One region of the Paenibacillus sp. BT-177 genome, then DNA from elsewhere that is predicted to be linked to it. Evidence: riboswitches for the same ligand, from Rfam matches in the RefSeq annotation. Region 1 holds a riboswitch; the other holds the start of a gene.
The links. Region 1 has a riboswitch for cyclic di-GMP ahead of OIU26_RS08610 (glycosyl hydrolase). Riboswitches for the same ligand answer to the same signal wherever they lie in the genome.
Positions count from the first base shown of each region.

Region 2: linked by a shared signal. The riboswitch ahead of OIU26_RS22710 (transglutaminase-like domain-containing protein) and the one ahead of OIU26_RS08610 (glycosyl hydrolase) in region 1 are both predicted to bind cyclic di-GMP.

Region 1 is NZ_JAOYTP010000002.1:482,297-499,125, forward strand. It holds gene OIU26_RS08560 (hypothetical protein) at 167-1,435, opposite strand; gene OIU26_RS08565 (flippase) at 1,422-2,765, opposite strand; gene gmd (GDP-mannose 4,6-dehydratase) at 2,888-3,877, opposite strand; gene fcl (GDP-L-fucose synthase) at 3,898-4,836, opposite strand; gene OIU26_RS08580 (sugar transferase) at 4,870-5,568, opposite strand; gene OIU26_RS08585 (CpsD/CapB family tyrosine-protein kinase) at 5,653-6,330, opposite strand; gene OIU26_RS08590 (YveK family protein) at 6,311-7,060, opposite strand; gene OIU26_RS08595 (helix-turn-helix domain-containing protein) at 7,389-7,757, shown strand; gene OIU26_RS08600 (hypothetical protein) at 7,809-7,991, opposite strand; gene OIU26_RS08605 (hypothetical protein) at 8,301-10,595, opposite strand; gene OIU26_RS08610 (glycosyl hydrolase) at 10,644-12,245, opposite strand; cyclic di-GMP riboswitch class I at 12,259-12,340, opposite strand; gene OIU26_RS08615 (sugar phosphate nucleotidyltransferase) at 12,496-13,872, opposite strand; gene OIU26_RS08620 (UDP-glucose dehydrogenase family protein) at 14,539-15,867, opposite strand; gene OIU26_RS08625 (glycosyltransferase) at 15,873-16,829, opposite strand, start outside.
Region 2 is NZ_JAOYTP010000011.1:24,990-41,818, forward strand. It holds gene OIU26_RS22665 (LysR family transcriptional regulator) at 1-639, shown strand, start outside; gene OIU26_RS22670 (amino acid ABC transporter permease) at 667-1,317, opposite strand; gene OIU26_RS22675 (amino acid ABC transporter permease) at 1,332-1,991, opposite strand; gene OIU26_RS22680 (transporter substrate-binding domain-containing protein) at 2,063-2,893, opposite strand; gene OIU26_RS22685 (amino acid ABC transporter ATP-binding protein) at 2,940-3,722, opposite strand; gene OIU26_RS22690 (cupin domain-containing protein) at 4,007-4,471, shown strand; gene OIU26_RS22695 (GGDEF domain-containing protein) at 4,552-5,169, opposite strand; gene OIU26_RS22700 (class D sortase) at 5,305-5,955, opposite strand; gene OIU26_RS22705 (collagen binding domain-containing protein) at 6,062-9,691, opposite strand; gene OIU26_RS22710 (transglutaminase-like domain-containing protein) at 10,052-10,822, opposite strand; cyclic di-GMP riboswitch class I at 10,874-10,955, opposite strand; cyclic di-GMP riboswitch class I at 10,993-11,071, opposite strand; gene OIU26_RS22715 (helix-turn-helix transcriptional regulator) at 11,179-12,054, opposite strand; gene OIU26_RS22720 (DUF445 domain-containing protein) at 12,638-13,894, shown strand; gene OIU26_RS22725 (ATP-binding protein) at 14,041-16,829, shown strand, end outside.

The sequences.
Region 1 (16,829 bases):
ACACCGGTTGCATGCTCGGTGTGAAGTTCGCGGCGATAGGGCGCAGCTATCGCCAGGCGGCTCTTACCTCCCCCACCTTATAGGCAGGGAGAAATTCTTTTTGGCGGCGGTGAAACGTAGCGGAGGGTAAGGATTTGAATCTGAAGAAGCGTCAGCGATCGGAAGATCAAACCCGTCCCGTAGCGGCCTTCCCCCGCCAACTTGAATGTTCCCCCTGCCGCTGTCTTTCCTCCATCATCTGCATATTAAAATGGTCTGCCCCTTTAAGCTGGGCCGCTGCCATATCCGCTACCAAAGTCACGCTCGATTCCATCGGTACAAAGCGATATTTGTAGGCTGTAAGCCGATGATCCGTTTCGTGAAATAAAATGTCCTGGGCATAATTGCCCCATCGGTCCTTAGGCATCAAATCAATCGTCATACCTGCATGTGCAGAAGGCAGCAGCATATTGGAGCCGTGAATGCCAATGACTAATCGGCTGGCTGCGTACACCTCGCATACCCGCATTTCACTATCCCGATCGAAGCGTGAGACGCGCTCGTCAGAAATCCATGCCGGGAAGCTTCCCGTGCGTCCAAGTCCCGCAACTGTAAAACGATGATCAGGGAAGCTTTCTCTCAGTCTGCGGAACAGTCCAATGATTTTGCTGCGTTGGTGATAAATTAGCGGTTTCAGGCCACGTTTGAGCTGTGGGAATTTTTGCACCGCTCTGGCAATATGATGGCTACCGCTCCACAAGCGGTCTTCCCTCCATACAAAGGTGATGCGTGGATCCGACTCAACTTCCTCGTCATAACGGGAGACCCCTGTAAATTGCTCAATTTCAAACTGGCTGGGATGTGAATATGCCGGGCTGACGTATACCTCATCAAAACGTATTAATTCCTCAATCATCCGATGATGTAGCAGAGGATAAAAGTTTCGTGCCTTGCTGAACGGCACATCGACCGTCCAAATTTCAGACACATATGCCGGCACCATCCACTCCAGCGACTTTTGCACAATAACGATGATCCCCATTTCCGGTGATTGCTCGTATTCGCGCTGAACATTCAGCAGCTTAAGCAACGCATGACCATACAAATAATCTATGGTGTTGACAATGATCACACGCGAAGAAGCTTTCTTTTTATGCACGGTCATACCGACTGCTAAATCATAGGAAGGATTCATCAAGGATTGCCGCAAAGGCTCTCCGAGCCATTTTCTTGACTTCGCATCACCGGTCAGGATATAGTCAGGCATTTCTACACGATAAGGTGAATACGTCGCATGACCGACCCTCATATCCTCAAGATATTCACGTCCGCAACCCTCACACTTAGTACTGACACATACATGGATTCCCTGCCACAGTACCTCTCCCCCACGTAACGTGTCTCCACAATGCGGGCACTGTTCCTCATGCCGAACAAATGGTTTAATCGGTATCATGATTGTTCTCTCCAACTTTCGGTACTGTAATATGAACATGCCAGAAGGTCAGGATTGACTTCATCATCCAACCCAAATTGGCTTTGACTTCCTTAAACAACAAATCCATTAGAAATACAGATATCGTAAAGGACAATATCGTCGCCACTAAGGACCCTCGAACCCCAAGCCATGGGATCAGCGCGTAATTGAAGGCGATATTCGTAACCGCACCTATTACCGAGGTCAGCAACGTGTATTTGAACAAATTTTCATTGGTGATAAACAAGCTTTTGGCGACACTAAAGTTGGTGAAAAATAGACGAATCGCAAACAATGACAACAGCGAACCTGCTTCAGCAAACTCTCTCCCATACAGCACAACTACTACCCATTGGGATAGAAAAAATAAGGGGACTGATGTCACAAGAAAGCATATAAACATCAGCCGATACACGTTAGACAACGTCCGTCTGTATTCGTCGCTTCCTTTCTGCTTGGAACGCGTCACCACCGGGGCATAGGCTGTCGTTAGCACGACCGGGATAAAGCCCAGCACCTCGATGAGTCGGAGTGCAACGGAGTATTGCCCGACTGCTTCGTTTCCCAACAATTCACCGATAATGACCTGATCAATCCGTGCCTGTACATATACAGCGGAGGAGGACAAAATAAGCGGCCAGCTGTGATTCATGATTCGCCGAGCAGTTGTGAAGCGGAACGTCCACTTGTTCACACGCCGTCCTTCCTTATGGAAGAAATACAGCAGCAGCAGGCTTCCCAGCAGAAACTCTCCATGAGCACACAACGCCACTGCCCATATTGGAATACCGGACAACAATAATATGATTTTGACGGTGGAACCGAGGACAAAGGCGGTGTTCTTGGCAACAACCGTATATTTGGACAACATCTGTGCACGAAACCAGTAGTCGATAATATCAAACAACTGAAATACCGAGGCCGTAGCCAGAATCAGATTAATTAACCGTACTGAACTGTCTTCCGGTCTGAGCAGTGAAATAAAGGAATAGGACAGTACAATGGCTACCAAAGTACCTAACAACTTCAGCAGAACCGTCGTACCCAATAGCTCGTGCTCATCCTTAGGGTGTTTGACAAGATCGCGTACTAATATAGAATCAAAGCCAAGGGTCGTGAAAATCAGGAACATCCCGAAAAAGGATTCCGCATAATTCCATTTTCCCAGTTCCTCTGGTCCCAACACTCTCGCCATGATGATGCTAACCGCCAGCCCGAATACCATGCGAATCATTTTGTCACCGAACAGCCAGGATGTATTCACCAGCAAACTTCTGCGCGGTTTGGCACGTTTCTTGACTAATGTCATATGTTCTACTCCATCTTGAAAAATGACCTTAAGCATTGCTTTATGATCTGTTGAGCTGTCATACAGCTGAAATCATGTACAACGAAGAGACCCCCCGGCCAGGCGGGTGGCCTCTCCACCTCTTACACGACGACAGAAGCTTCGACTGCAGCCTGCCTTTTTACACGCTCCAAATCTGCATCCACCATCATACGAACAAGCTGCTCGAAGCCGACTTCCAATCGCCAGCCCAGCTTTACCTTCGCCTTGGCACAATCGCCAAGCAATAGATCTACCTCTGCCGGTCGAACAAATTGCGGATCAATCACGACGTAATCCTCGTAATTTAAACCTACATGAGAAAAAGCAATTTGCAGCAGTTCACGCACAGAATGCATTTCTCCCGTGGAAATCACGTAATCATCTGGTCGATCCTGCTGAAGCATCAGCCACATCGCCTTTACATAATCCCCTGCAAAACCCCAGTCTCGCAGGGAATCCAAATTCCCCATACGCAGCTCCTGCTGCAATCCCAGCTTGATACGAGCTACTGCATCCGACACTTTGCGTGTTACAAACTCCAACCCTCGGCGGGGCGATTCGTGATTGAACAAAATACCGGAGCAAGCAAACATATCAAAGCTTTCGCGGTAGTTGACTGTAATCCAATGGCCGTACACCTTGGCGACACCATAAGGACTACGTGGGTAAAACGGGGTCATTTCTGTCTGCGGCGTCTCCAGTACCTTACCGAACATCTCGCTGCTTGAAGCCTGATAAAAGCGCGCCTCCGGCTTGGCAATTCGAACCGCCTCCAGCATATTGGTGACAGATAATGCTGTAATTTGCCCTGTAGCCAAGGGCTGCGGCCATGAGGCCGCTACAAAGGATTGAGCAGCCAAGTTGTAGACCTCATCCGGGTCGGACTGACGGACGGCTTCGATCAGCGAAGCCAGATCGGTCATATCACCAGAAAGCCAGTGAATGTCATTCTGGATATGCGCTACATTTTCAAAGTTCGGTGTGCTGGTTCGTCTGCGCACCCCGTACACCTCATAATCCTTGGACAGCAGCAACTCAGCCAGATAAGACCCGTCTTGTCCGGTAATCCCAGTGATCAGCGCTTTTTTCATTCCAATTCCCCCACCGTTATTTATTGTTCAACCAGATCCAGACCTTGAAATGCCTGGTATACAGACCTTAATCCTTCTTCTAGTGAAATACGCGCCGACCAGCCCAGCCCGGAAATCCGAGATACATCTACCAACTTGCGCGGCGTTCCGTCAGGAACGGAAGTATTAAAAGTAATTTCGCCCTCATAGCCGACTACATTTTTGACTCGTTCAGCTAGCTCACGGATGGAAATATCCTCACCCACACCAATATTTACAATCTCATTTCCCTCATAGTTATTCATCAGGAATAGACAGGCATCAGCCAAATCATCCGAATGAAGAAATTCTCGCCGAGGCGTACCGGAGCCCCATACTTCTACAGTCGGAGATTGATTCAGCTTAGCCTCATGAAACTTGCGGATCAGCGCAGGTAGCACATGAGAGGTTTGGAGATCAAAATTGTCGCCCGGACCATATAGATTCGTTGGCATCACGGAAATATAACGGGTTCCGTACTGACGGTTGTAGGACTGACACATTTTAATTCCAGCAATTTTAGCAATCGCATAGGCCTCGTTGGTAGGCTCCAGCTCACCTGTAAGCAGATATTCCTCGCGCAATGGCTGCGGAGCAAATTTGGGATAAATACAGGTAGAGCCGAGGAATAACAGCTTGCTTACATTCGCCCGGTATGCCGCATCAATCACATTGGTTTGTATAAGCAGATTGTCACGGATAAAATCAGCCGGATATTCGTTATTGGCCAAAATCCCGCCCACCTTGGCTGCTGCCAGAAATACATAATCCACGGGCTCTGTATCAAAAAAATGATCTACGGCCTCATTATTGCGCAGATCCAGTTCACGGCTTGTGCGAGTAATAATATGACGATATCCCGCTTTCTGAAGCGCGCGGACAATAGCGGAACCTACCAGTCCATTGTGCCCTGCTACATAAATGTTGGAATGAAGCTCCATCCTTCTCTCCTACCCCTCTTTGTTAAAATGACTTTAATATGCATCCTTGGAGCCCAGCAGCACACGGAATGTTTTCAGCATGATAATCATATCCGTGCGGAAGCTGCGTCTAGATATGTACTCCAAATCCAGTTCTACCATCTGGTCAAAGCTTAGATGATTACGACCGCTGATCTGCCATAGTCCGGTGCAGCCCGGTGTGACCGTCAGACGCAGCTTATCCCTCATGGTGTAATCATGAACTTCTCTTGGCAATGGGGGTCTGGGTCCTACAAGGCTCATATGCCCACGCAGTACATTGAAGAGTTGCGGTAGTTCGTCGATGCTCGTTCTGCGAAGAAAGCGGCCCACACGGGTAATTCTGGGATCGTCCCGCATTTTGAACATCGCACCCTCAATTTCATTTTCCACCAGCAATGCAGACAATCTGGCCTCGGCATCAGACACCATGGAACGAAATTTGATCATGCGAAACGGTCGCTCATGTTTACCAATACGGATTTGATAAAATAATGCACTTCCTTTGGGGTCCTCCAGCTTGATCAACAAAATGACGAGCAGAAATACCGGGCACAGTACGATGATTCCAATAAAAGACAGTATAATGTCCATACTTCGCTTCACGAACGGATATATGCTCCATCCTTGTCGTCGTTCAAGCCCATGAGCGACCGTATATACATCCACTGACGCGCTCAGCACTTTGGCCTTGTTCGAGCGGGAAGAAGACACGTCTCATCACCTCACTCCTTATTGATAAATATTATTTATACATTGTTAAAAGAATTTTATATACTCTTATTTCCCCCGATTTATTCATGTCAGATTGCGTTCCTCCATACCACGCTCGGCGCGGCGCTTCACGTTATTGAGCACTACACCCAAAACGCGCGCCTTTACTCTTTCCAAATTTGCCTTCGCCTTCTTAACGACATCCTTTTTGACCTTCCCTGCCTGCACTACCAAAATGACACCATCACACATGGCACTTACAATGAGGCCATCCGGAAAAGACAGCAGGGGGGGCGTATCCATCAGAATCACATCATAATGTTCTTTGAGCTCAACTAGTAGAGCCTTCATTCTACGGGAACTGAGCATCTCGGACGGATTGGGTGGATTCGGTCCAGCCGTGATCGCATGCAGATGATCAATCCCGGTTTCCTGAACCACATCCTGCCATGTCTGTTGATTGGCAAGTACCCGTGTAAGCCCTGTATGATTGCGCAAACCAAACATATGATGCAAGGAGGACCGACGCAAATCCATGTCCATAACCAGCACCTTTTTTCCTTCTTGTGCATAGGTTACAGCCAAATTGCTAATCGTGACTGTTCTGCCTTCACCCGCCTGAGCGGACGCCACCATCATCACTTCAATCGGCTCGTCTATAGAAGAAAACTGGATGTTAGTGCGGAGCATGCGGTACTCCTCCGACACGGAAGACTGAGCATGCAAGGATGTAACGAGCTGATTATTGATTAATCGCGGCATATTGTCCCTCACCTACCTGTTTAGGAGTTGTAGTAGAGCTGTCAGAGCGTCTATCTTCTTTTTTCATTTTTGTAATCAGGGATAGGGTAGGCAGACCAAGTTCTTTTTCAATATCTTCCTCATTTTTAAATGTATCATCCAATACCTCCAGCAAAAACGCCAAGCCTATTCCCAGCAATAAAGAAATGGCAAAAGCAATAAAAATCTGTATAGCGGGATTATTGTTCACGGGAACTGCTGGATCATTCAGGCTGGCTTCGCTTAGGATAGTGACATTGTCCATTTTCATGATAGAGGGGATTTGCCGTTTGAATACTTTGGCTACCGCATTGACGGTTTTCACAGCCTTCGTATACGATAAGTCGCGGACTGTAACATCCATGACCTGTGAATCACCTGCGGTGTTTACTCTTAATTTTTGCGCCAAAGCTGACGGAGTAACCTTAAGATCGGGGAAGCTGGCGACCACCTGATCCATAATCGCCGAGGAGATCATAATTTGCTTATAGGAGTTCGTTAAGGCTATGTTAGTTTGCACCACACTGTAATCGACGACACCTGCACGGTCCGGTCGTGGCGTCTGATTAATAATGAGCTTGGCGGTAGCTTCATAAACCTGCGGGGTAAAATATACATTTTTTATGCCTACTACAGTACACACCAGCAGTACAATGCTACCAATCAACCACATTCTTTTGCGGATCAAACGGATGTACTCTTTCAACTGCACAAGACCAGTCCTCCCTGCTTGACTTGTTTTCGATGAATAACGCTTGTACTGATCCTCTGCATGACGGGGAAAAGAACGATGCATGACCCTCTAATCTATAGTAAAATGTTGTATAATAGCGCATAGAAGGTCTAGCCAGCGAATAAGTACAAAATGCTCAATCATCGTTGGCCTCTTAAGGGTATATAAATGAAGATATCAGTGAAAACTATGAAATACAGATACGTTATGTAACTTGCATAATTAATTTATGATACAAATTGTATCTTGTCAAGCGCAAAATTGCTTTTCTTACCTCTCTTAACCTTGCCTTCAGGAGGAACAACAGATGAATTATGGAACCCGCATCGCTGAATTACGAGAACATAAGGGACTAAAACAAGAGGAATTAGCGCAATCCCTCGGAATTACGCGGGCGGCTCTTTCTCACTATGAAAAAAATAGACGCAAGCCAGACTTTGAGACCCTGACCAAGCTCGCTGATATTTTCGAGGTAACCATCGATTATTTGGTGGGACGTACGAGCCACCCGACAGCAATATTGGATTCAGATGTGAGGAAATTTGTGGATCAGCTTGAACTGTCCGACGAGGATATCCTGCAACGTTTTAACCTGACGATTGACGGACGCACCTTGTCTGAGGAAGAAGCCAAACGTTTTATCGCGTTTGTTCGAATGGAACGAATGATGGAATAAGGAACGCGCCGCTGCTTGATGTTTTGCTCAAGTAGGACCAGCAACTGAAAATTACACGCGCTTGTCTTTCCGGTACTTCGTTCTATCAGCATCGCCCTCCAGCCATTCTGGTGTCGTGATCCCACATTGGAGCAAAATGTTCCGGATGTCCAAGTGGATGGCTGCTTTGCCTGCTTTCCGTGCGTTGTCTCGAAGAAGAGGGCCATTCCCCCCTAATTCTGTTTCCTTGTTCATTCAGCACTAACCTCACTTTATTAGTCTTGGTCACCGGAAAGAAATTCCCTACAAACCACGTATGTATAGTCATGAACAAAACTATTATATATGAATACATACCTACAATGTTGTCGTCTTATGACGAGAATATAAAAGGATTTTCTTATTTTTTTCTCCATTATACGTAAAGTATTAGCAATTCAGAACGATTTACAAATAAAAAAGAACCTGTCAGGTCCTATTTCCTCCTGATAGGTTCTTTTTTGTTTTCTTTCGGAATGATGTTAGATATTCATGAGGTAAGGTCCTATATGCATTCCGGTGTAACTAAGCAACCTCGGCTGCCTGAGAAACCTGAGTACCTCCGGTCGCTCGGACTTTGTAGACGTAATGACTTCCAGCTTTTACGGTGCGGTCCGTATACGTGCTTCCTTCTACTTGCGAGGCAATCACTTGATAGGCACCGTCTGTACGGTCAGCACGCAGCACATCATAGGATGATATGCCTTCTGCTTGAAGCCAATTAATCTTTACCGCCCCATCCTGAATTGAGGCTGCTTTTACCTCTGTTGGGGCAGAGGCCGTGGTTTGATCTGTACTTTTTAGTTCCAAAATATATTGTACTGATTCGCCAGGACCCAGCTTTTCTTCAAAATCAAGGGCAGGAGAAGCCTTGAGCCCTGATATGGAACGCTGCGCCTGAGTGTAGGTGGAACCCGCTCCAAACCGTTCCCCCGTGTACAAACCAGCTTTCGGCATCGTCACCCGCACACGAACGGTCTGCGTTGTGGATTCAAAATTCACTAGGTTCACCAGCAATTTGTTCGAGGTAGCGCCGCTACCTGCCAGTGGTTTAAGCTTAGATGTATCCACCGCGCGAACATAGACCATCTTATCCTTGGTCTCCTCTGGATTCAGTATGGTATAAGTCAGCGGTTTACCGTGCGTAGCATACGCTAGACTCAAGCGTCTCATGATCTTAACGCGAGTGTCCTGTCCTTGCCCAAACGGATAAATTTCCGTGTTAGCCGGGTTGTGACTTTGCAGATCAAAGCCCGTTTTAAACAGCGTATAATCCTTATAAAAAGCAGCGTGCTGGATAAACATATCGGCAAACCCGATTTGCGATCGCATAATCCGATCGAATGCAGCTGCTTGTGGCTGACTAGCCCCGTAATCAGGATTGTCTCGATGCGTATCGTTAGTACCAAACTCCGTGTTTAGCATCTTTTTCGCCAGTCCGTTGCTCGAACCACCAAAGGTTTTCAAATTCTGAACGAAGCTGCCCCCGCCCTCTTCATTATACGATTCACCGTAGGCATGTCCGTTGGTCAGGTCGGTGACTTCTTCCAGCTGTTTACGCTGTGCCGGGTCCCGTTCCCATCCATCCGGATCACCGCATTTTTGCGTACCTCCGGTTTGATTTTTGCACGCCTTGGTAGAGTATGTCGGCCAGTAGGCCCAACCCGGCGCTACGGTTTTGAGATGCGGTGCCAATTGCTTGCCTTCCGTATTCAACCACTTAGCCACAGCCAGGTCTACCGCCTTGGAACGGTTAAACAATCCAGGTTCGTTATCTACTTCATAATATTGAAGGTATGAACCGTATTTTTTTACATAATCACGCAACTTTTGCTTGGCCGTCTCTGGCAGAGTACCATCTTTTTGCAGCTTGATATCACCTGTGTATAGATACAAAGCAGACGATTGCATATTATACTGCTTTAACGTTTGATAGTAATCATCCACATCTGTGCATGCCTTGCCTACATTACTGGCACAAGTTACCCTCATGACGTTGCCACTATAAGCAATTCCCAGCCATTTGAGAACGTAAGGTAGATGCTTAACTGCACCCTGATCATAATAAAATTCTTTATTATTCACATTCGTACCGGTCAGTATATATTTCCCATGTACTGGTTCGGCCGCAGGGGAAGCTAACGTCTCCAAGCTCAAGTCATCCCAAGTCCACCACACATTTTTATCTTCTGCAGAGGAGCAGTATAGGCAGCGCGCTGTCTTTAGCTTGAGTACGTTAACACCGCTTTGCAATTGTTCTTTGGGAATATACAGCTCGTAATTATTTTTGAAATTATAGGTACTCCCAGTACCGGATACCCCGGCAATCTGAATAATTCCGGACAGCTGATGATTTGAAAAGACAGCCATCTGCGGCACCGCTTTGCCCGCATCCAAAATCCGAACACGGAATATCATACCATTGGGAGGAACCTGATTCAGTTTATACTGAAGTGACAGTTCTGGATTCGTGGATGCATTCAAACCTGGAGGAATATCACCACTGCTGAGCAATACCGGAACTGTTGTACTCTCTGCTTCCGACAACGCCGAGAATGTTCCTTTAGCAGAGGATTCGGTAGAAGCTGCTGCTGCAGAAATTTCGATATTATCCCTACCGACCACTCCTTTAAATTCCGCTGAAGAGTCATCCCTCTGGCCCAGCTTCCATACTGGACTGGCCGCCGCTACCTTATCCGTCTGCAATTCTGCACTTTTTGAAGGCGTGTATATAAACCAAGCGATCATGGTTAGAGCTGCGACACCTAGTAATCCGGATAATACGACCGTATACCTATGGGTCAACCATTTTTTCATCATATGATACACCCTCTCTCCTCAAAATTTATGACCGGGAAAGAGTATCTATCAAGGAAGAAACAAAGCGTTTCCGGGAACCACCGCTTTCGCTTCATGCTGACTTTCCCACATCAGACGAGCCATCGCATCGCCTTTTTCATCATAGTATTCCACTTTTAGATCTACCATTTTACCTGCTTCCAAAGCAATACTGCCTTTACGCTCTGTCCAGCTTTGTTTGAACCAACTGTCAATCACCAGCTTGCCGTCTACCCATACGCGAATACCATCATCGGATATAGTTGTAAATGTATAGGTCTCGCTGTATTGTGGTTTGATTTTACCTGTCCAGCGAACCGAGAACTGGTCGGCATTTACCTTGGGATCAGCAGCAACGGCGCGCCAGTTATAATCCAGCTTGCTGTCTGTACGGATCAAAACAGGACTGCCGTTCACATTCATATTGTTAAAATATTCGCCCCGCAGCCCGTTCACATATACTACATCAGGAACAGAAGGAGAAGTCGGAGCTGGGGGTACGATTACTACTGGCGGAACCGGGATAGGCTCACTTTGTCCCTCATCCGGTAAAGTCGGCACATCTGCCCCAGGTTGTTGGGTTGCTGCCAGCCCATTTTTCACATCATCCCGTGTCAAACTCCTCGAATCGTTCATATAATCCTGTATTTGATTGGTTGTGTTATTCTCAGTCAGCATCTTGCCCCAAGTCATGGAATACACCCATTTGGGCTGTGCCTGCAACACCTCAGAGCTAGGCATCTCACCATGCTCGCCAATGGCAATCGGCTTATTCCGTGCCAACCCGAGCAGTCCTTCATAATGACTTTGCTTAAAATCATTGTTGTAGATGTCTACTGCCAAAATATCCACTTTGTCATCCCCCGGATATTTCGGGGTATACGGGACAGTATAGGAATTGGGAGCATTGGGACTCCACACCCACAGCAGATTGTTCAACTGATGCGTGTTTACAAAACGGTCGTACATGATATTCCATAGCTGATTGAAATTGTTTTTGTTTCCCCACCAGAACCAGTCACCATTCATTTCATGATAAGGTCTCCACAATACTGGAACCCCTGCATCACGAAGCTGCTTTAACGATACAGCGACCTTATCCAGATCGGCAATGAGGAGGTTATACTGCGTAGTGCCTGGTGTCACGTATTTATTGAACTCCGCCTGACTTACTTTCGCCTGCACATTGGCCCAAGTCAGCGATCTACCCGGCAACGCTTCATGAAAAGTCATCGTCACAATGCCACCAGCTCTGCTCCAACGAATAGCGCTATCGACGACATTTTTACGTTGTGCTGCTTCTATAGTGTCGGATTGACCAGAGATGGCACCCATCTCATAGCCGTGCAGACCCACATACGCCTGGCTGATTTTTTGGACCTTGTTGCTTAATTCATCTGGACTTTCCAAATAATCATGCTGACCAGTGACTGTTTTCTTTCCAGAGATGCTGAGTAAATAATTGTATAGTTCACGGGCCTGAGTAGAAGCGTCCGAATTAACAGGTTGTAATGAAGCGGCATTCACCACAGACAGAGAATCACCAAAGCCGACGGGAAACAAAGAAAAAAGTATAACAACGGGGAGTACATGACGTATCAGTCGATACAGAGGAATAAAATTGAATCTCACTTTAGCTCTTCCTTTCGGTAGCCAGGCTGCCATCCTTACGGGAAGGCCCTTTAGCTTTGCGTACCAGTCTTTCGACAGGGCTGCGTTTATCGTTGGAAGGAGTTTGGATTCCTTCTTACCCTAAGTATCGACTTTTTTTTACCAAAATTTAATAGGTCATGTTCATGAATTTACAGGTTTTCGCCCAATTTCGACAGTTTGGGCCATTATTTTTCATCAAATCTTCTTTTTTACGTTTTTACGCAAATAATTACGAGATAAATTGATGACGAGAAATTTCACTCCAATCCATACAAAAGCGTACAATATCCTCTTCAACCAACTCAGAGCCAGTCTGAACTTCAATCAAATCCACATCGGTTACAGCCAAAATGCTATGCTTCGTCCCTTCAGGGATGCGAACTACGTCACCGGCCTTCACTTTATGCAGTTTCTCATTCAAAATAATTTCCGCTTCGCCGCTAATAATGGTCCAGATTTCACTTCGTTTGAAGTGAAGCTGGTAGCTGATATTTTTACCTTTGTGTACGCGGATTCGTTTGGTCAGTACCTCATTACCCTCGTCATACTTTACATAGTCTACAACCCGATACTGTCCCCAACGACGTTCTTCATACATTGGACGCTGATCATGAGCCTTGAGCACTTCCTTGATGCGTGGACTTTCTGCCTTATTGGTCACAAGAATGCCATCTGGGCTAGCGGCTACAATCAGATCATTCGTTCCAATGATCGCCACAGGAATGTCCAACTCATTAATAAGACTCGTGTTGACGCAATCTTCCGTTACTACCCCTCTACCCACTTGCTGATGAGACATCTCTTCTGTGAGTGTATTCCAAGTTCCCAGATCCTTCCAAAAACCATCGTACGGAAGCACTACGATGTCTTTTTCCTTCTCGACTACTTCGTAGTCAAAGCTGATTTTTTCCAGAGACGCATATTGTTTTTGCATTTCTTCATAATTCAGCGGCAGGCCCTTGGATGCCAAAATATCCAGCAAATAGCTTAATTTGAATGCAAAAACCCCGCAGTTCCATAGAGCATTGCGTTCCATTAGTCGCTCCGCCTGCTCCCGGTCGGGTTTCTCTTGAAAATGGCTCACTTCGCGGTAGCCTGTGCTACCTTGAGTGGCATCGTTTTTCGGAATAATATAACCGTATTTCTCTGAAGGATAGGAAGGGACAACCCCGATTAGTGCAAGCTTTCCTTCACTCTCCTGAAGTGTATGTTCGAGTTGGGCTACGGAAGCAAAGAAAGCATCCTCTACATAAGGATCTACAGGCAATATAGCTATAATTTCATCAGGCGAAACACCCGCAATGGAATATAGATAAGTCGCTGTCAGCGCAATCGCAGGAAAAGTATCTCTGCGTTCCGGCTCAACAATGATGCGCGTATTCGATCCGATCTGACTCTGGATCATTTCGACCTGCGCTCTCCCTGTCGCAATAAACGAGGATTCGGATAATCCGTTGTCTCCCAATTGTCTCCATACCCGCTGTACCATGGATTCCGAAATCCCTTCCGGGCTCTCCAGTACCTTCAAAAATTGTTTGGAACGGGAATCGTTGGATAACGGCCATAATCTTTTACCGGAACCACCAGACAAAAGTACGAGCTTCATAAATCTCCACTTCCTCTCTATAATGTGTGGGCGATCGGATGAGGCAAGGTTGAGTAGCCCGCTACGGGCTGAATTTGATCTTACGATCGCTGTTGGACCGGGATTCATTCGATTGTATAAAATCGTATAAAGGTTTGAATCCCGGTTCAAAGGCGACCGCTATCGCTTCTCCAGATTCAAATCCATTCCTGCGCTACTCAAAAATGCATCATATCGATCATACCTTGTGGTGCAAAAGGCACGACCGGACATTATTAAGTCCGGTCAGCCTGTAAAAATCTCACGCTTTCGGCGCTTGCCCGCTGTGCTTGCAAGCTTCTAGTAATCGAGGTTTCGTAACGCCTTGCCAAGATTGCTGCGACAACCGCAATGGCGTCTTAATCGGAAGGAGCGGCTTCAACTGTGCCGCTCCTTCTGATACGCCCTTCTACTCCCATCCCATAAGGTGGGAGATTAAACATCGTGACTTGGTGCGGCAAAAGCAGCGGAGCGGGCAGAATTGTTCTGAAGAAGCGTCAGCGTTTGCCTTTATCCCCGGATTTTAACCTTTGAATGTTTAATACAATCCAGAAAATCCGGGGGTAACAGCAATCGGAAGAACAATCTGCACGCGCAGCGCCTTCAGTGCCTCCCACATCACCACAGTCACTTTTTAATCTGTCACTTTTAAACTTCCACTTTATCTCTGTTCCACCCACTCATCCGCGGACGACCCACGGAGTAGTATTCCAGCCCAGAGCCTTGGATCTGTTCCTCGGTGAATACGTTGCGACCGTCAATCAGAACTGGCTTGTGTAGAATGGAGCCCAATTGCACGAGATCAACTTCTTTGAACTCTTCCCAATCCGTCAGCAGGCACACAGCATCGTTTCTTTCGGCGGCTTGCTGCGGGGAGGAGCACCATATAATATTCGGGTGATCCACGCGCTCCTTGAATTTATCCATCGCAATGGGATCATACAGCTTGACAATAGCACCTGCCTGAATGAGCGTTTCTACGATTTCCAGTGCTGGAGCTTCGCGGATATCATCTGTATTGGGCTTGAAGGCGAGGCCCCAAATGCCAATCGATACGCCGTTTAGCTGACCCAGCGATTCACGCAGCTTGGATACAATCATAAAGCGCTGGTCGGTATTTACCTCTACCACCGATTTTAACAACTTAAATTCATAGTCTACATTACCCGCAATTTGGATGAGCGCATTCGTATCTTTCGGGAAGCAAGAGCCCCCGTATCCGATCCCTGCTTGCAGGAAAGAGGAACCAATCCGTTTGTCCATGCCCATACCTTCAGCCACACAGGTAACGTCCGCGCCAACCTTTTCACAAATATTAGCAATCTCGTTAATAAACGAAATTTTAGTTGCCAGGAACGCATTGGAGGCATATTTGATCATTTCAGCACTGCGGATATCCGTCACATAGATTTTATCCGTGAATACCTGATGCAGAGTGACCATTGTTTCACGCAAACCTGTATTGTCCAGACCAATAATGACGCGATCTGGATGAAGCGTATCATTGATGGCTGAGCCTTCTCTCAGGAACTCCGGCGCGGATACAATATCAAAAGACAAACTCGTATGACGAGCCACTACGTCCTTAATCTTTTCGTTCGTTCCGACAGGTACGGTACTCTTAGTCATAATAATCTTGTACCCGTTCATGGCTTTCCCGACATCGGCGGCCGCCTGTTCAATGTAGGACAAATTCGCCTCGCCGTTAGCCAGTGAAGGCGTACCTACTGCTAAAATGACGATATCCGAGCGACGTACCGCATCGGCCAAATCCGAGGTGAACTCTAAACGGCCAGCTTCCAGATTCAACGCGATCAATTCCTCAATACCTGGTTCATAAATCGGAGATTCCGCACGGTTCAACATATCGATTTTGTACTGCTCCAGATCGACACAAATTACCTCATTACCTTTTTGCGCAAAACATACACCCGAGACGAGTCCAACGTATCCAGTACCGATTACAGCCAGTTTCATTCCGTTCATCCTCCTTTTAGAAAGTTCACATAGGCTTGTTCTACATACTTTTTCAATTGATCCTTGAAGTTATCTTCATCAAATTTGCGGGCATGGGTAATGATATCGTCCACATTCCATGCATGTTGCTCAACCTTTGCGACGGCCTCCAGCACATCGTCTACTTGATGCTTGCGGAAAAATACGCCGTTCACATGAGGAACAATCGTATCCAGCGCTCCCCCACCCTGAAAAGCGATAACGGGCCGTCCGGCCGCATTCGCCTCCAAAGGCGTAATACCGAAGTCCTCTTCCCCCGGAAAGACAAGTGCCCGGCATTCGGCCATCAGCTTGTTAACCTCTTCGTCTTCAAGCCTGCCGAGGAACTCAATGTTCGGGGCAGCCATGGCTTCGAGTCGTTTACGATCCGGTCCTTCGCCAACGATGCGTAGCTTAAGACCGTTACGTTTGAATGCCTCAATCGCGAGATCAATGCGCTTGTAGGACACCAAACGAGATACGATCAGATAATAGTCACCGATGCTTGTAGCACGTTTAAAACGGGATGTATTGATAGGAGGGAAAATAACATCTGCCTCCCGTTGGTAATAGTGCAGAATTCTCCGCTTAACGACGGAAGAATTGGCGACAAACTGGTCTACGTTGCGAGAAGTTTTGGCATCCCATGTTTTCAGCCTGTTCATGTACAGCTTTAGCATATTTTTGAGCAGGTTGGATTTGGACTGCCGGGCCATATATGTATCGTAATCCCAGGCAAACCGCATCGGTGTGTGACAGTAACAAATGTGAAACGTATGTTTGGGTACCTGGATGCTTTTCATAAATGCGCTGCTAGAGCTTAAAACAATGTCGAAATCCCTAAAATCAAAATCACGGATAGCGATGGGATACAGCGGCAGCACTCCTTTGAAGTTGGCCTTCACTCCTGGGATGTTTTGTAGCCAAGTGGCTCTAATATCCGC
Region 2 (16,829 bases), on a different contig from region 1:
GAACTGCGTACCGAGCAACGCGGCAGTTTACGGATTGGTATCGCATTACCGGAGCTAGAGGAGTCGTTGCAAGAGATGTTTGCCCACTTTCATCGGTCATTTCCTAAAATCAGCTTGCACATCTGTCCATCCTTTGATGTAACAGAACAGCTGCTGGATAACCGTGTGGACGTTGGCATCACCCTACATTCGGGTACAGATGAAAGGCTTGTCCAGCTTCCTCTTCGCACAGAGAACTACTGTCTTATTGTCCCCGTAAATCATGCATTTTCCAATCGTTCTTCCCTTATGCTGGACGAATTGAGGCATGTACCCTGGGCGATGCAGCCAGAGTGCCATCCCGGCAGGAAGCTGATTGAGAAATGCTTCCGTGATCGCGGGTATCCCTTTGCAACCGTCCTGGAAACAAATTCTATACCTTCAATCCTGCGCTGGGTGCAGGAGGGACTTGCCGTAACCCTACAGACGAAGTCCCTTGCGGCCGAACTGGATCGTTCACTTTTTTGCACGGTACCTATTTTGCGTGGCGTGCCCCAAGGTCAGCTAGAGTTGGTTTATCGGTCTGACCGTTACCAGGGAGAAGCAGTGAAGCGATTAATTGAAAAGATACAAGCTGTACTAACAGAGTGTTCCAACTAGTGGCAACCCTGATGAGTACTACGTGCTTTAATGTGTACGAACTTCTAGCCTGCGTGCAATCAGTGACATACTGTAATTAACGGCAAAGTACAGGAAAGCGGCGAACAGCAGAGCTGGAATGACAAAAGATTGATTTTGTCCACCGACGATCTGAATGTTATGCGTCAGCTCCGGCAAACTGATAATGACAGCCAGTGAGGTATCCTTGAATAGGGAAATGAACTGGCTGACAATAGGAGGTACCATGCGACGAAGCGCTTGGGGTAGAATGATATGCCATAAGGTTTGAGAATAGCTTAGACCGGAGGAACGTGCGGCTTCCAGCTGTCCTTTATGGACCGAATTGAGACCGCTGCGCATAATCTCGGCAATCATGGCTCCCTCGAAGATCGACAGTCCTGTAATGGCTGCCCACTTGAGGGAAATCGATAATCCGATGGATGGCAAAACCATGCCGATGAAGAAAATAATGAGCAATAAGGGCAGGTTGCGAATCAGATCAATGATAAAGGCTGCAACCTGTGAAAGGACAGGTATACGGGCATAGCGCAGGATGCCGAACACAATACCGAGAGCGAAGCTGAATATGATAGAGTAAATAGCGACCTCCAGCGTGAGCAGGAAGCCCTCCAGTATAAAACGCACATTAGGCCATGCAAACAATCCACCGAAATCCATACGGGCTTCCCTCCTTAGGATGTTTTGGACAAGCGTCGCTCCATATATAGCACAAGAAAGCTGAGCGGAACCGTCAATACAAGATACAGCAGCGCCGTGATCGCATAGACTGTGATGGGCAGAAAGGTATCTGAGTTAATGAGATCCGAGTAATACATGAGATCCAGTCCAGCCACAATGGCCAGTACGGAAGAGTTTTTAACCAGATTGATGAATTGATTGCCGATTGCAGGCAGTACAATTTTAATGGCTTGCGGTAAAATAATGCTGATCATCGTCTGGTTGTAATTCAACCCGGAGGACCTTGCCGCCTCAAATTGTCCCTTGGGTACAGATTGAATGCCGGCACGTATAGCTTCTGCAATAAAAGAGGCGGTGTACACAGTCAATCCAAGCGTTCCAGATACAAAGCCGTCCAAGGGGATGCCCAAAGTGGGAAGACCGAGATAAAAAAACAGTACAACAATCAGCAATGGAATATTGCGGATGACCTCTACATAGACAGTACCGATCCAGTTTAGCCATTTAAAAGGCGCAATTCGGAAGATGGCAATGATAGCCCCCAGAATGAAGCTTCCGATCAAGGCAATAACACTAGCTTGAACGGTATGAAGCAAGCCTTCTCTGAAACGATCGCCATGATCGAAAAGTACGTTGATATCAAAAGTTAGCATCTACGGGTATACCTCCTTATCCAGAGCTAAGAAAGGAAGGAGCACGCAATCGCGGCTCCTTCACAAGATCATTATTCGGGTTTAACCCCAAGCCATTGCTCATGCAGCTTATCGTATTCCCCATTGCTTTTCAGTTCCTTGATCGTATCATTAATGGCTTGCAGCAGTTCGGTCTGCCCCTTTTTCACTGCAATGCCGTAAGGTTCCTCTGTGAAGTTCCCACCTACTAGGGTATAATTCGGATCTTGCTGTTGCATGCCAAGCAGAATAGAGTTATCGGTCGTCAGCGCTTGCCCTTTACCTGCCTTGAGGGCGTTGAAGGCATCTTGATAGTTTTCGAACTCTAAAATCGTTGCTTTGGGCGCTTTTTCGCGGATATTTTTTGCGGAGGTAGAGCCTTTAACAGCGAGTACCTTGGTATCGGGTGTCAGGGACTCCAGACCGGTGATCGGGCTTCCTTTTTTCACGAGTAGGGATTGCCCTGCATTAAAGTAGACATCGCTGAAATCGACCTGTTTTTTGCGCTCATCCGAAATGGTCATCGTGGCGATAATAGCGTCGATGTCCCCATTTTGCAGTAAGGTGATTCGTGTTTTGGACGTGACTTCCTTGAGTTCGAGCTTGGTTTCATCACCAAAAATATGCTTGGCTACAGCCTTGGCGATGTCTATATCAAAGCCCTCGACTTTCCCGCTAGCCGGATCTTTTAGTCCGAATAACTTGGTGTCGTACTTCACCCCAACGACCAGTTTTCCACGCTGTTTGATGGCTTCCAGCCCGTTGGAAGCTGCTGCTTCATTTCCTGACGTTGCTGCTTCTTGCTTACCTCCACAGCCTGCCAAGACGAGCAGACAGGTTAATGCAACCAGCACCAAAGTACTCCACTGAAATCTTTTTCTCATCAAAATGATCCCCTTTCAATTTTTATTCCAGTTAATAATAGTCTGTTTAATGATGAATCAGACGGCTCAGGAACAGGCGAGCCCGTTCTTCACCCGGATTCTGAAAAAACTCAGCAGGTTGGCTGTCTTCCAAGATCTGTCCTTTGTCCATAAAAATCACGCGGTCAGCCACTTCACGAGCAAAGCCCATTTCATGAGTGACGATGACCATCGTGATGCCTTGATGGGCAAGCGAGCGCATGACATCCAGCACCTCTCCGATCGTTTCGGGGTCCAGAGCTGAAGTCGGCTCGTCAAACAGCATAATTTTCGGATTCATTGCGAGTCCACGGGCAATTGCAACCCGCTGTTGCTGTCCACCGGACAATTGGGCGGGGTAGCTCTGTGCCTTTTCTTCAATTCCGACACGCTTCAGATAGGTGAGGGCAGTTTGAATAGCTTTTTCTTTCGGGATGCCCAGTACCTTCATCGGTGCCAGTACAATGTTCTCAATCACCTTTTTGTGGGGATACAGATTGAAATGCTGGAACACCATCCCGATATTGCGGCGGAAGGCGTTAATATCAATCTTTTTGTCATGCACGGGGACATCGTTAACGATTAGCTCCCCATCAGATATCGTTTCCAGACGATTGATGCAGCGAAGCAGGGTGCTTTTACCTGAGCCGGAGGGACCGATGATGACAACGACCTCGCCCTCCTTAATCTGAAGATTGATGTCTTTAAGTACATGAAAGTGACCGTAATGCTTGTTGACATTGCGAAATTGGATCAGAGAGCTCACCCCTTTTTTTGACTTGAATACATCGCTTAGTAGACAGACTGACATGATTAAGCTCTATTAGAATTTCGAAATTTCTCTCATGATACTATAAGCTTACAATAAAAAACAAGATTTTATGTCAATAAACTTTACGTGAAAAGTGTTTTTGGCGGTTTTCATACTAGTTATTTGTTATTTATATGATGAAAACGAATATATATCCACAATTTAATGTTATTTAGTTTGACATAAACTATGAAACCTCGACATGCAGAGGGGGAAACGTGACAAAAGGAGCGCTATGTTTTACAGTAGGGAAGAAGGAATTTAGGGTAAAGGAAGGATAGACAATGACGAAAGCTATTTCACCGCTAGTCACGGCATTGGGTATGGAGCCCCATCCAGAAGGCGGCTGGTACAAAGAGATGTGGAAGGCCAATTTTCAAATTCCGAAGCCTGTACTACCGGATGTGTATTCCGGTCCGCGCTTTGCAGCTTCGTCTACGTATTTCTTGCTGCATCCGGGTGAGTTCTCCGAATGGCATGTGGTCCATTCTGACGAGCTGTGGTTGTACCATAGTGGAAGCCCTATAGAGTTAAAATTGGGTGGAAGCGGAGAAGAACCTGGCGAAGAAACGGTAATTATCGTTGGCGCAGACGTGGAGGCAGGACAACATCCACAAGCACTCGTACCAGGAACTGTATGGCAAACGGCACGTCCGCTGGGGGATGAGCCTGTGCTGGTAACCTGTGTTGTTGCACCAGGATTCCACTTTGATGATTTCAAGCTGATTGCCAAAGGTAAGGTGGAGTAGGAATATTTTATCGGCGGGTATAATCCTGGATAAACAGGACTTACCCGCCTGATTTGTTGTTACGGGTATTCTTGTTAGTGTTAGAGAGTTGCCATTTGTTGTATACTTTGGATCTTTGTTTTTTTTCGAAAACCAGCTGCAAACTTTATCACTCGTGCAGTACCATATGATCTGACGTTTGGCCTCTGTTTGATCCTCTGGTATACAGCATAGCGGTTTCTCCCCATTCCTTTCGCTTGGTACATGGCGATATCGGCCTCTTTCAGTAAAGAAGGCAGGGGCTTCTTCGGAGAAGGATGCATAGTAATCCCGATGCTACCTGTAACCTGAAGATTGATTCCCTGGATGTTATAAGGAACGCTGATTTTTTGCAGCAGCAGTTCTGCCAGAACTGTGACCTGATCGGCATCATAATCCTTCATAATGAGTAGAAATTCGTCACCACCGATTCGAAAAGCTTTCTGATGGGAGTTTGTTACCTGGAGTAAATGATCGCTTACCCGTCTGAGCAGCTTATCACCGATTTGATGTCCATTTGTGTCATTAATGGCTTTGAATCCATCCAGATCAAGATACATAATAGCAAAGCCTTCCTTGCCGTTGCTTCGTTTCCAAAATAGCTCAAGTGCATTCCGATTGAACAGACCCGTTACAGGGTCCTGATAGGCAAGTTTCCGCAGCAAATTTCTTTCCATCATCACAGAATGTAAAAAAATTAACGTATATATCCACAGCGCCAAAGTTAGACCGATTAGAAGTAAGGCTGTTAAAGATATACTCAATGGGTTCACCACCAATATAGTTTATAGGTTATTCCGCTTCTATTAGCGGCATTAGGTTAGTTGTCTGGCATGAACGATGAGTCGATGTGTCGGATTTACAAGAGGATCACAGGTAATTAGTGTGAGAAGCTTTTGTTTCTTGATGCTTTTTAAAACGGAGACATTTGAAGGAGTGACGACTGAAATGTTGTAGACCTTGTATACGTATTTTTCACCCCGAGTGTGAATTAGAATCTGATCTCCGATTTTCACCTCATTAAGCCGGTTAAATAAACGTCCAGTTGTTCGTGAGCGATGAGCGGCTATGGCAGCATTCCCCACCTGGCCGAGTGTCGCAGTTTCCGACATATGTACGGCTGCATATCTCATATGCTGTTGGGTTGCACCTTCGAGTACAGGAAGTTCCAGCCCGATACGATCAATCTGGATTATAGCGATTGGGGCTTGCTCTGAAGCCGACGATGGGGGAGTGGCTTGTGACAATTGTGGCCCATCCGCTGCTGCAGTATTTGTCAGCCAATTGGACAAATTTGTATATCCTTTCATCATTTCGGGAGTCAGTGTCGATGTATCTGTATTTGATAATGATTCAGCTTCCTGTAATAGCTCTTTTTGCTTTTGATCTTCCAACCATTCATTAGCGGTAGGAAATAACATGATGATGATTCCTAACATGATGCTCACGTATGCCAGCTTACGCAATTAAAAAGCCTCCTAATACAGTAATCCATAGATCGGACATGTAAAATAATTCCCCTTCTCGCTAGTGATGAGCTGAGAAGGGGGATTTTTGATTATAAAATGTTATTTATTTTTTATGCGTTCGTCTATAACCCAGATAGGCCCCCAGAAGAATTAAGAACATGCCACTTACATAGAAGGGAGCAGGACTGTCTTCTCCTGTCTTTGGCAATGTATCCACCTTGGGTGTATGACCCGGATCACTTGGATTCTCTGGTTTTTCTGCTGGTAGGCGGATTACACCCTTAGGTACTGGGTCTTCTTCAATCTTCACGGGCGGAGAAGGCTCCTGGTGAGGATCGGCTTCCGGTGTCTCAGGTTGCACCCCTGGTTCAGCGGATGGTTGCGCCTCTGGTTCTACAGGTGGCTGTTCAATAACCGGAACGCCCAACGGAACATCCTCATCCTCGATAATTTTCGGTTCTTCGGTTGTTACGGGCGTAACAGGCGTCGCCGGAGGTTCAGTTATTTCAGGGTCCTTATCATGTTTTTTGCCTGAGCCCGGACTCGTAGGTGTACCCGGATCGGTAGGTGTACCTGGGTTTGTAGGCGTACCTGGGTTTGTAGGGGTGCCTGGATCAGTAGGTGTACCCGGACCCGGATCAACAGGAGTGTCTTTTTTGTTGGTGATTACGATTTGTTTAATGCCTGAACTTTGTTTGATAGTTGCATCTATTTTGATTTCTGTTTTTGGCGCTGTTATTTTGTAGCCTTCAGGAGCAGTAAGCTCCTCCAGGATGTAGTCATCATAACTCAATGAAGAAAATACGATTTTCCCGTCCAAATTGGTAGTTTGGACAAGAGGTGCTCTTTTCTGATTCTTGTCATAGAGTGCAAAACGTGCCCCGGATAGAACCTTATTGTGATCGTCCTCATCAACTTTGGTAATCTCCAGACTTCCCGTAACTCCTCCTCCTGATCCTGAACCAGAGGATGTGCGCACGGTAATTTCCTTACTTGTTTCCCTGATTTCGGTGGTCAAACGGTCGCCCTCGAAATTAACCTTATTGCTCACTTTTGCCTTGTCTTCAGCTTGAAGAAAGGATTTATATTGCAAAATATAACCTGATGATATAGCCTTCGCAAAGGCAAGCTCAAAGGATTGCTGACCTTGAGCAGTCGTTGTTATTTTTAGCTTATAATCCTGATCCTTGACTAACTCAGTGTCCCTAACAGCTTCTCCGTTGGCAGACACTTTGGTGGAGTATAGATGGAAGGAATCTTCAATCAGAATTTGATTATTGCTGGGCGTATCCACGATCTTCGCGTTGGAGACATGGGATTGCCCTTCATTGATATGGATGTTCCAGTCGATTTTATTTCCATTCTGAGCACCGGACTTTGTCACGTATTCTCCACCGTGGGGCACAGTCACTTTGGCAGCCCATTCCGAATCTACATTTTTTCCATCCATAAGCAGAGCGTTATTGTTAATCTCTTTGTCAATAAGCTCTCCTTCCAATGTTGTTTGGAAAGTGACCCAGTAAGGAGAGTTGATGGACTGGTTAAACTGGATGCTCAGTTCGTTGTTGTTAGCGGCGGAAGGCAAAACAAGAGTATATTGGCTCGAAGGCACTTCGCCCCCTTTTTGTACGCCATTCCACCACCCGAGCAGGGTCATATCGTACACTTTAACTGAATTTGGGACCAGTTTTTGTCCTTGTAACAAGGTATCCCTAATTTCAGCATGATTCAGAGTTTTGCGGTTATAGTTGGCCTTAATGTCCCATGTAATTTGCTTGGAGCTGGCATTGTAACTACCTGACTTCGCGCCATTTTGCTGGGTCATATTGTCCGGCCATAATCGAGCTTCGGCCTCAGCAGTTTGTGTTGGTCCGTTGTATAACCAAGTGATAGAGGTTTTATTCCAAAAGTCAGGCTTGGTTTTGTCGATTTTCCATTCATTGTTAAAGGTAGTTGTATAGTTAATGGTGTACGTGTCTTGAATCTTTTTATGAAAACGTATAGTGAACCCTTTTTTGTAATCCAGCGTAAGAGGGATCAGTTCGTAGTCTGTCGGTGATGTTAGTGTTGTTTTTCCGTCCGCGCTTTGGATCTTCAATGTGTTCGGCAATAAGGCCAGACCGCCATTCGGAAAGGCATCGTCGATAACGATTTGATCCATTGTATACTTATCCGCATTAATAGAAATGACCCAAGGAATCGTTTTGGTGTTATAGTTCGGTTCCTTATAGCCTTTGGTGATAATTATACTTTTCAGTTCGGTGGTTGTTTCTTTTGTTACCCCACCAGAAGTTACACTGTTCGTTATTTTACTATTTTTAACTACACGATCTATAGCCTTTGTTTGATAACGGATGGTATATGGGGCTTCAATATCCGTATTGAAAAGCAGATTGAAACCATTGGTACCATGATCGTCAATAACTGGAGTGACGCTGTATTGGGATGCAAGGAGCTCATCCTGTGTATCCCCTTTATACACTTTAAGTGAATCTATGATGAGTTGTTGGCTGTTATTAAAACGGTCACTTAATGCGGCTTTAGCTGCGGGAATTTTTTTGTTGGCAAAATTATATTTGATTGCCCATGAGATCGTTTGTGTGACTGGGTCGTATTTCTCCACTTTTTTGCTTAAAAAATCCCCGCGTTGAACAGTGACTGTAGCTGTTGCGGAGGTATCCTTCACATCGTCCCCTGAAAAAGTGGCTGTGTTGGAGAAACGAGTATCCTCGCTTGTTATGTTTGTGGAGTATTGAATACGGTAGGCGCTGTTAATACTCTCCTCGTTAAAACGGATTCTGAAGCCCGGCACAACCGGATCAGCCTCTACTGTATACTTATCTGCGCTAACAGTGTCCCCCAGCACGGTGGTTCCGTTCACATTAATTTGTAAATGGTTTACCCGGATGGAGTCCTTGACTAGTTCTAGTCCTTGGGGAGTTGGGTCGGTTACTACAGCGTGTTTGATAGGATCCAAGTGTTTATTTACGTCAACTGTCCAATGAATTTGGTCTTTTCCATCAAACTTTCCTTGTTTCTCCATTGTAGGACCAGCTGCAGGCTTAATATTTACGATAGCCGTTTGCTCGCCGCCTTTGATCGGGATCGCAATAATAACTTGTGTACTGCCTTTTTCTATTTGTGTGCTAAATTCAGTTTTGATCTCTAGCTTACCGCTGACATTAGAGTGGCTTTCTACGTAATCATTAAATGTCATAACCACTTTACCTTGACGGTCTACGGTAAAATGACCTACTTCACCATCTGTATTCGTCAAAGGAGACGTAATATCTGTGTAAATTTGGAATTGCTCAGGTAATTGAAAGGTAAAGGTGTCTCCAGCTTTATACGTATGGTTGGGCAGTTCCCATTCATAGCCTAAATGGATGGCGGAACCAATATCAATACGGCTATCGGGATTATACACTGCATCAATAACACTTCCAGTAGAATCTGTAAGGGTTAGCTTGGTTAAAATACTTTCTTGAGTTGCCCTAACTTCAGAAGTTGAGCCAGCAGTTGGTTCAGGGACTGGAGCCGGGACAGCAGGTGGGATGTTAATTGGCTCTGAGGGCATTGGATAAACATCGTTAGTCACACTCTGAACCGGTTCGGTTCCTGGGGTCACTGGCAGATTAGAGTCGGGATTTTGTGCATAAGCTTGTGTTGTGCTGAACAAACACTGCAAAAAGAGCAATAGCGCAACCGTTGCTGCATTCCATTTTTTTCTCATACGGTAAACAAATCTCCTATTCTTAAAATACTCTTATTTAACGGCTAATGGTTATTCCTTCGAGGTCGAGAGAACTGTATTTATATATTCATCATTCATTCATATGATGCTATGTTAGCCGCATTAATTACTTGTTCAGAATTTATGAAAATTTATGTTCGGGGATGAACTTCCTCCTTTTGTCTCGAAATTAGATAATGGTTGGAAATCTCATTGTCTTCCTGGACTAGAATACATGCCACATCTCAACAATTTCTCAACAAGGATAGAAAAAGAGCCTTGATCATGTGATCAAGGCTCTTCAAGAAATGTAGTTCTATTTTTTCATTTTTTAAAAAATATGAATTAAAAACATTGATATTAATATTGCTTTGTTTTAATGTATTTGGAGGGATCTTTGATCATTTCGAATTTCTGCTTACCCATATACAGTGCTGCATCTACTGTAGTGTCTACGACCATCCATTGATTGTCGATGTAGACCTCATTCCAGGCATGGTAAGTGTCCACGTAGGAGGATTTGCCCATAACCAGCTTGGTTGGTACATCTACACTTCGTAACATAGCAGCCATCAGTGAAGCATAACCATAACAAATATCTTTTTGAGAGCTTAACGTATGATCAATTTGTGGCAGATAGTCAGTCGTTAAGGCAAAGGCCTGATTGGAGTCATACTTGATATGACTAATTACGTAGTCATAGATTTTTTGGAGCTTCTCGCGATCCGTTGTTGCACCTTGGGTTAACTCACGGGCTTTTTGAATCGCTTGATTAGTACTACTCCAGTTAATATTTTGAACGGAATTAAGATACACCGCCTTGCTATCGTTTAGCTTTAACTCGATCGTATCTTGTCCTATCACTTTATATTGATTACCACTAAGCTGTTCCAAAATACTGATGTTATAGTTCCCATTACCCATTTGGAGAGGAAATACTTCTTCGGATTTCCCGGGTGTTAGATTATAAGAGTATTTTTGTGCATCTTTGGTAACCAAAATCTTGGTTTTAACGTTAGGTTTAACGGGGTAGCGCACACTGACCGTCCCATGATTTACATTGTTTTGATCCAACCATGCAACACTATCAGCAGCGTAAATTGTCGAATTTAAGAGTATTGCGGACAGCATGAAAAATAGGAGAAGTGTAGAAAATATCATTTTCCCCATAAAAAACTTCCTTTCGGTGGCCAGGCTGCCATCATAAATAGAAGGCCCTATAGCTTTGCGTCCCTGCCTTTCGACAAGTTTGCCATTTCGTATAAAGTTTTCGGAAAAAAGCACGACAAAAAGCCACTTCAACCGGTAGCTGGCTGCCATCATACAGAAGGCCCTGTAGCTTTGCGTCCTTGCCTTTCGACAAGTTTGCCATTTATCCTGAATAGCTTGTATTTTTATTCTATCAGTTAGGTACTCTATTAGGCAAGTTTAAATCTCAAATTTTCGCTATTTATCGACAAAGCAAGCTTGGAGATTATACATAAGACCTATTTTATACGGTTTCCCCATTTTTTGCGATAGGAATGAGGCGTTTCTCCAATGTGCTCTTTGAACAGATTGATAAAATGACTTGTGTTGGGAATGCCCACATATTGTGCGATGTCCACAATAGCTACATCACTAGTTTTAAGCCAGCTTTGAGCAGCCGTGATACGAACATTAATAAGATACTCAATAGGGGAAAAGCCAATCTGTTTTTTAAAGTTTTTAGCCAGGTTGAACTTGTTTAGACCAAACATTTCTGCTAGCGAATCCAGCGTGATCCGTTCGCAATAGGATTGATCCAGATATTGCTTTACCTTGCGCACCTCTGCCGTTCCATCTGAATTCGCGTTGGGATTGGTGTAGGGGTGCTGTAAAATAATCGTTAACAAGTCAACGATTATCCTGGATGAGAGCAGCTCAGAGGATAAGCTTCGTTCTGGCTGTACATGTAATAAGGTGCGCAGCTTGTCCAATACTGCACTTGAATCCTTTAGTGAGATTACGGGCTTATTGTGTTTATCGAATTGTTCGTAGAAATGGTCAATAAGATTGCCATATAGATTCACACTAATAAACTCCCATGTCTTCTGACAGGAAGTTTTGTACTGTACATATTCTTCGCAATTAATAAAAAGCATATCATGAGGTTTCAATATATAATCCTTGCCCCGGTATTGTAATTCCCCTCTCCCGGACAGAGTAAAAAGGAGCAAAAAAGAGGTGAGCTTTTGCCGTTCCATTACATAAGCATCTGTTTTGAAATAGCCTATTTCCTGTATATAAAAGAGGGATTTTTTAGCAAAAGCAGAGGGTGTACATATAATTGCAACTGGATCTTCGCTCCAGACATACTGGGCATTTTTTTGGTTTGTTGTCATATCCAATTCCTTTACAAAAGAACAATTTTAGTAAGACAATTGTAGTTTGTTTCATGAATATCCTTTTAGAACCGGAGTTCCCATTTACAAAGGTTATTTTATCACATTAAAGTATATTCATGTATCGATTTGAGGCTATACATTATATAACAAAATTAACCAGAAAGCACCTATTTGAAAAGGATAGGGTTCTTCTGGAATTCATTCCTTAAATTGATGGAATAAAGAATGATGTTGGGAATAATTAACTTTATCAATGAATGTATCATAATCTTGCAATTCCACTTTTTGAGGCATATATCCTTTAGGTTGCAAGAAAAATGGGACCATAATTCGACAAAATGATTCAAAGGGCTCATTTTGTTAGAAAATAGTTGTAACTTAATTGTTGTGATTTTGTTCACGAAAATGTATGGATAAGTGTGGTTATGCGAACTCAATTTAAGCTAATGTGCAAATTTTAAATATCATGCAATTTGTTGACAATAGAGTATGGTGACCTTTGGTATCTGCACAGGCAATGATATGATGGTACTACAGATGAAATGAAACAAATTTTACAGTTAGTTTGGAGGACTACATGATGGGAAAAACAAAAAACACAAAAACCGCAGCAGCTTGGTCACTTGTTATGATGGGAGCGGGCTTTGCTGCTACGTTACCTTTTCAACAATTTGGCTGGGCCCGTCTTTTGGCCGGATCTTTTGAAGCCGGACTTGTAGGAGGGTTGGCAGACTGGTTTGCCGTAACCGCGTTATTCCGTCATCCGCTGGGCATTCCGATTCCACACACAGCGCTTCTCCCTAAAAATCGGGGAAAGCTGACCGATGCCTTGGTTAACACGGTCGAGAACAATTTGCTTCATAAAGAAAGTATTGCATCTAAAATTGCCGAGATTAGACTGGCAGAGCTGGTGCTGAAAAGTGTGGAAAAAGGAATACGTACGCCCGAAGCGGTCGCTTTTATAGATGTTCTTGCCAAGCAACTTGTCCGTTCGATTCCGCTGGCAGAGCTGGCCCCGGCCATCTCAACTGGGATTAAACGACAGGCGACAGAATTCGATATAGGACCATTGCTAGAGGTGCTCGCCCGGCAAGCTGGCGAGCGAAAGTATGACCAACGGGCGTTGGATTATGCGCTGGAGCAGACGGAGTCCTGGCTACTGCGGTCAGACACCGGGGTTACGCTAGGCACCCTGGGGATGCAGGCTGTTAGCGGCTTGCAGGTCAGCGGGCTTATGCAGTTTGCCCTGAACGCTTTCCTTGGCTATTTGAATGAGGAGCGTATGGGCGAGATGATTCGTCACTTTTTGCTGGACCGCGTAGCGGAGCTTCGAGATGAAGGACATCCGCGTCGTCAGGCCGTCCTGGATGGGTTCAACACACAGTTGATTCATCTGGCGGCCAAAGATACGGTCAGGGAGGGGCTGAATCACTGGAAAAACACCTTTATTGATTCTTGGGAAGGTGATGCAGCCATATCCGATAAGCTTGAAGAGCTTCGTCGTAATCTGCTGGATTACATGGAAGATGCCAGTTATGTAACGGCGTACATTGTACCTTTGCTGGATCAAATGCTGTCTGATTTATGGAGAAATACGGGGCTGCTGGACAAGATCAATTCGTGGATCGTAGCAGGTGTTACCGGAGTAGTGGAAGCAAACCATAGTCAGATTGGTAATCTGGTTCGAGAAAATGTAAATCGAATGGATGATGCCTCACTGATCGCTTTAATGGAGGACAAGCTGGGGCAGGATTTACAATGGATTCGGATTAACGGTGCGCTTACAGGTTTTCTGATTGGAATTGTGCTTACTGGGGTTCGTATGTTGCTTGAGTAGCACGGACAATCTGAGCTAAGGAACGATAAATGAAATTTGTGTAGATAAGGTTGTGAAACTATGAGGATTGGTCACCATCCAATGCTGCTGGTTCAGATGAGAGCCCGGCAACGGTACGTTGATGTATGGTGCCGGATCACCAGTAGATGAATAAGCGGAACTTTTTTTTAATTACGCTGTCATTTCTGATCGTGATTATCGGCTTGCGTTTGTTGTGGTTTGATTATTACCACAATCAGGATTATCCCCGGGCCAAGGCGGGAATTCTGGATCTGAGGGGCTTGAATCTGCAGGAGATAAAGACCCTGCCATTAAATGGGGAGTGGGAGTTTTATCCTGGGACTTTATCTTCTTCTGCCGAACTGAAATCCTTACTTATGCAGAAGCAGCGCCAGACCATTCAGGTACCAGGATTATGGAGTGAGTCGGTATCTCCTGTTGATCATAAGGCATATGGCGTTGGAACCTATCGGCTGCTTATTTTGAGTGACAGGTCGGAGGACACTCTATACGGACTTCGGATTGGAAAGATCAGTACGGCATCCAACATATTTGTGAACGGTCGTTTAATTAGTCATAGTGGTCAGGTCTCTAGCAAGGTCGAACAGCATATAGGATCAACTGTTCCATTCTCTGCCATGTTTGATGCGAACAGGCAGGCCATTGAGATTGTCATCCAAGTATCCAATTTTGATTTCTCTGCTAGTGGAGGAATTATGAAGCCTATCATTTTTGGAAGCGCGGATGCTGTGAATAGCCGAACCAACTTCACGATCGCAATGCAAATTATGGTATGTATTATTTTGTTGCTTCACGGGTTATATATAGTCGTTATATTTTTTATGAATCCACAAAAGAAGGCGCTTCTGTATTTTGCGGGAATTGTAATCTGCACGGTATTATCCATCCTGACAGACGATGACAAGCTTTTATTGGACTGGTTCCCCATTAATCTGGGTCTTTCGTTAAAGATAACCACCCTTTCCTATATTGGAATAGGCATGTGTGTACTGAAGCTAGCGCAGTCTCTGTTGGTTCGATCCCGAATCATTCAGATTGTTTTTATAGGCCACTGTTGTTTTGCGATTTTGGTGTTACTTGCACCTGCATCCAGCCTGTATGCATTTCTTATGGTTCTTATCGCATTACCGGCTATTACTCTATGTGCTACAGTTCCCTCCCTTGCTTTTCTTAGAACATTCAGAGGGCAAAAAGAGGCTGTTTTTCTGTTGCTAGCATCCATTAGCATCGCATCCAGCATGCTGTGGGGCATTTTCAAGACGAATGACCTCCCCTATTACCCTTGGGATATTGTGCTGGCTTTTGTGGCATTTGCATCCTATTGGTTCAAACGGTTTTTTAATACGAATGCTGAACTGAGAAGGCTGTCGGACAGATTGCAGCGCGCTGATCAGGTGAAAAATGAATTTTTAGCCAACACCTCTCATGAGCTGCGAAATCCACTGCATGGGATGATCAATATAGCACAGACTGTGCTGGAGAACCGGGGCGGCGCCCTGGATGAACCCAACAGGAGAAACATGCAATTGCTTGTTACGGTCGGCCGCCGTATGTCCTTATTATTGAATGATTTGCTGGATGTTACACGTCTACGTGAAAAGGATATTATTCTGGAAAAAAGAAGCCTGAAGCCCAAGGCTGTAGCCTCGGGTGTATTGGATATGCTTCAATTCATGACAGATGGGAAACCTTTAAACATGGTAGTTAACATCCCTGCTGATTTTCCGAATGTATTAGCGGATGAAAACCGAGTAATCCAAATCCTGTTCAATCTCCTTCACAATGCTGTTAAACATACTGCTGAGGGGACTATTTCCGTTCACGCACACATCCAAGGCGAAATGGCCAGTATTCAGGTGCGTGACACTGGCGTTGGGATAGATGGGGAGACGCAAAAGCGAATATTTCGTCCATATGAACAAGGAAATTCTCATTTGACGGTTATTGGGGATGGGCTTGGACTTGGGTTGAGTATCAGCAAGCAATTGGTGGAGCTTCATGGAGGATCTTTGAGTGTAAGTTCTGAACTTGGTCAAGGCTCAACCTTTTCTTTCACACTACCGCTCGATCCCTCACCTACCCCAGACGAATCACGAGATAACGAGCAGGTATGTATGGATGAAGAAGCAGATACTGATTTTATAGCTCTACAGAATGAGGCTGTGATGCAAGTTGCAGCAGGCTCTGCACGATCTGCCATACTCGCAGTAGATGATGATCCGGTCAATTTAAGGGTGTTAGAGGGCATTCTCGCCTCGGAGTCGGAGCCTTACGAACTTGTCACTGTAACCAGTGCCCAGGATGCCTTACATAGGCTGGATCATCGGGAATGGGATTTAATTATAGCCGATGTCATGATGCCCCAAATGTCGGGTTATGAGTTAACTCGGCGTGTGAGGGAATACTTTAGCATTTCCGAGCTGCCTGTGTTGCTGTTGACTGCACGTAGTCAGCAGGAGGACTTATATACGGGATTTCTTGCAGGGGCCAACGATTACATTATGAAGCCTGTGGATTCCATGGAATTGAAATCAAGGGTCCGTGCCTTGACTGACGTTAAAAAGTCCGCAAGGGAGAGGCTTTGGATGGAGGCTGCATGGTTACAGGCACAAATCAAACCTCATTTTTTGTTTAACACCTTGAATACCATTGCATCTTTAAGTCATGTGGATCACACCAGAATGGTGAATCTTATTGAAGAATTCGGCAAATATTTAAGATCAAGCTTTAACCCTCAAAATCTGGATAGAGTCGTATCACTGGAATATGAGCTTGCTCTCCTGAAATCTTATCTTTATATAGAGAAGGAACGCTTTGGCAATAGACTAGATATTGTATGGGAAGTAGACGAACAGATATCTTTGTTATTGCCACCGTTATCGATTCAGCCACTTGCAGAAAATGCAATCAGGCA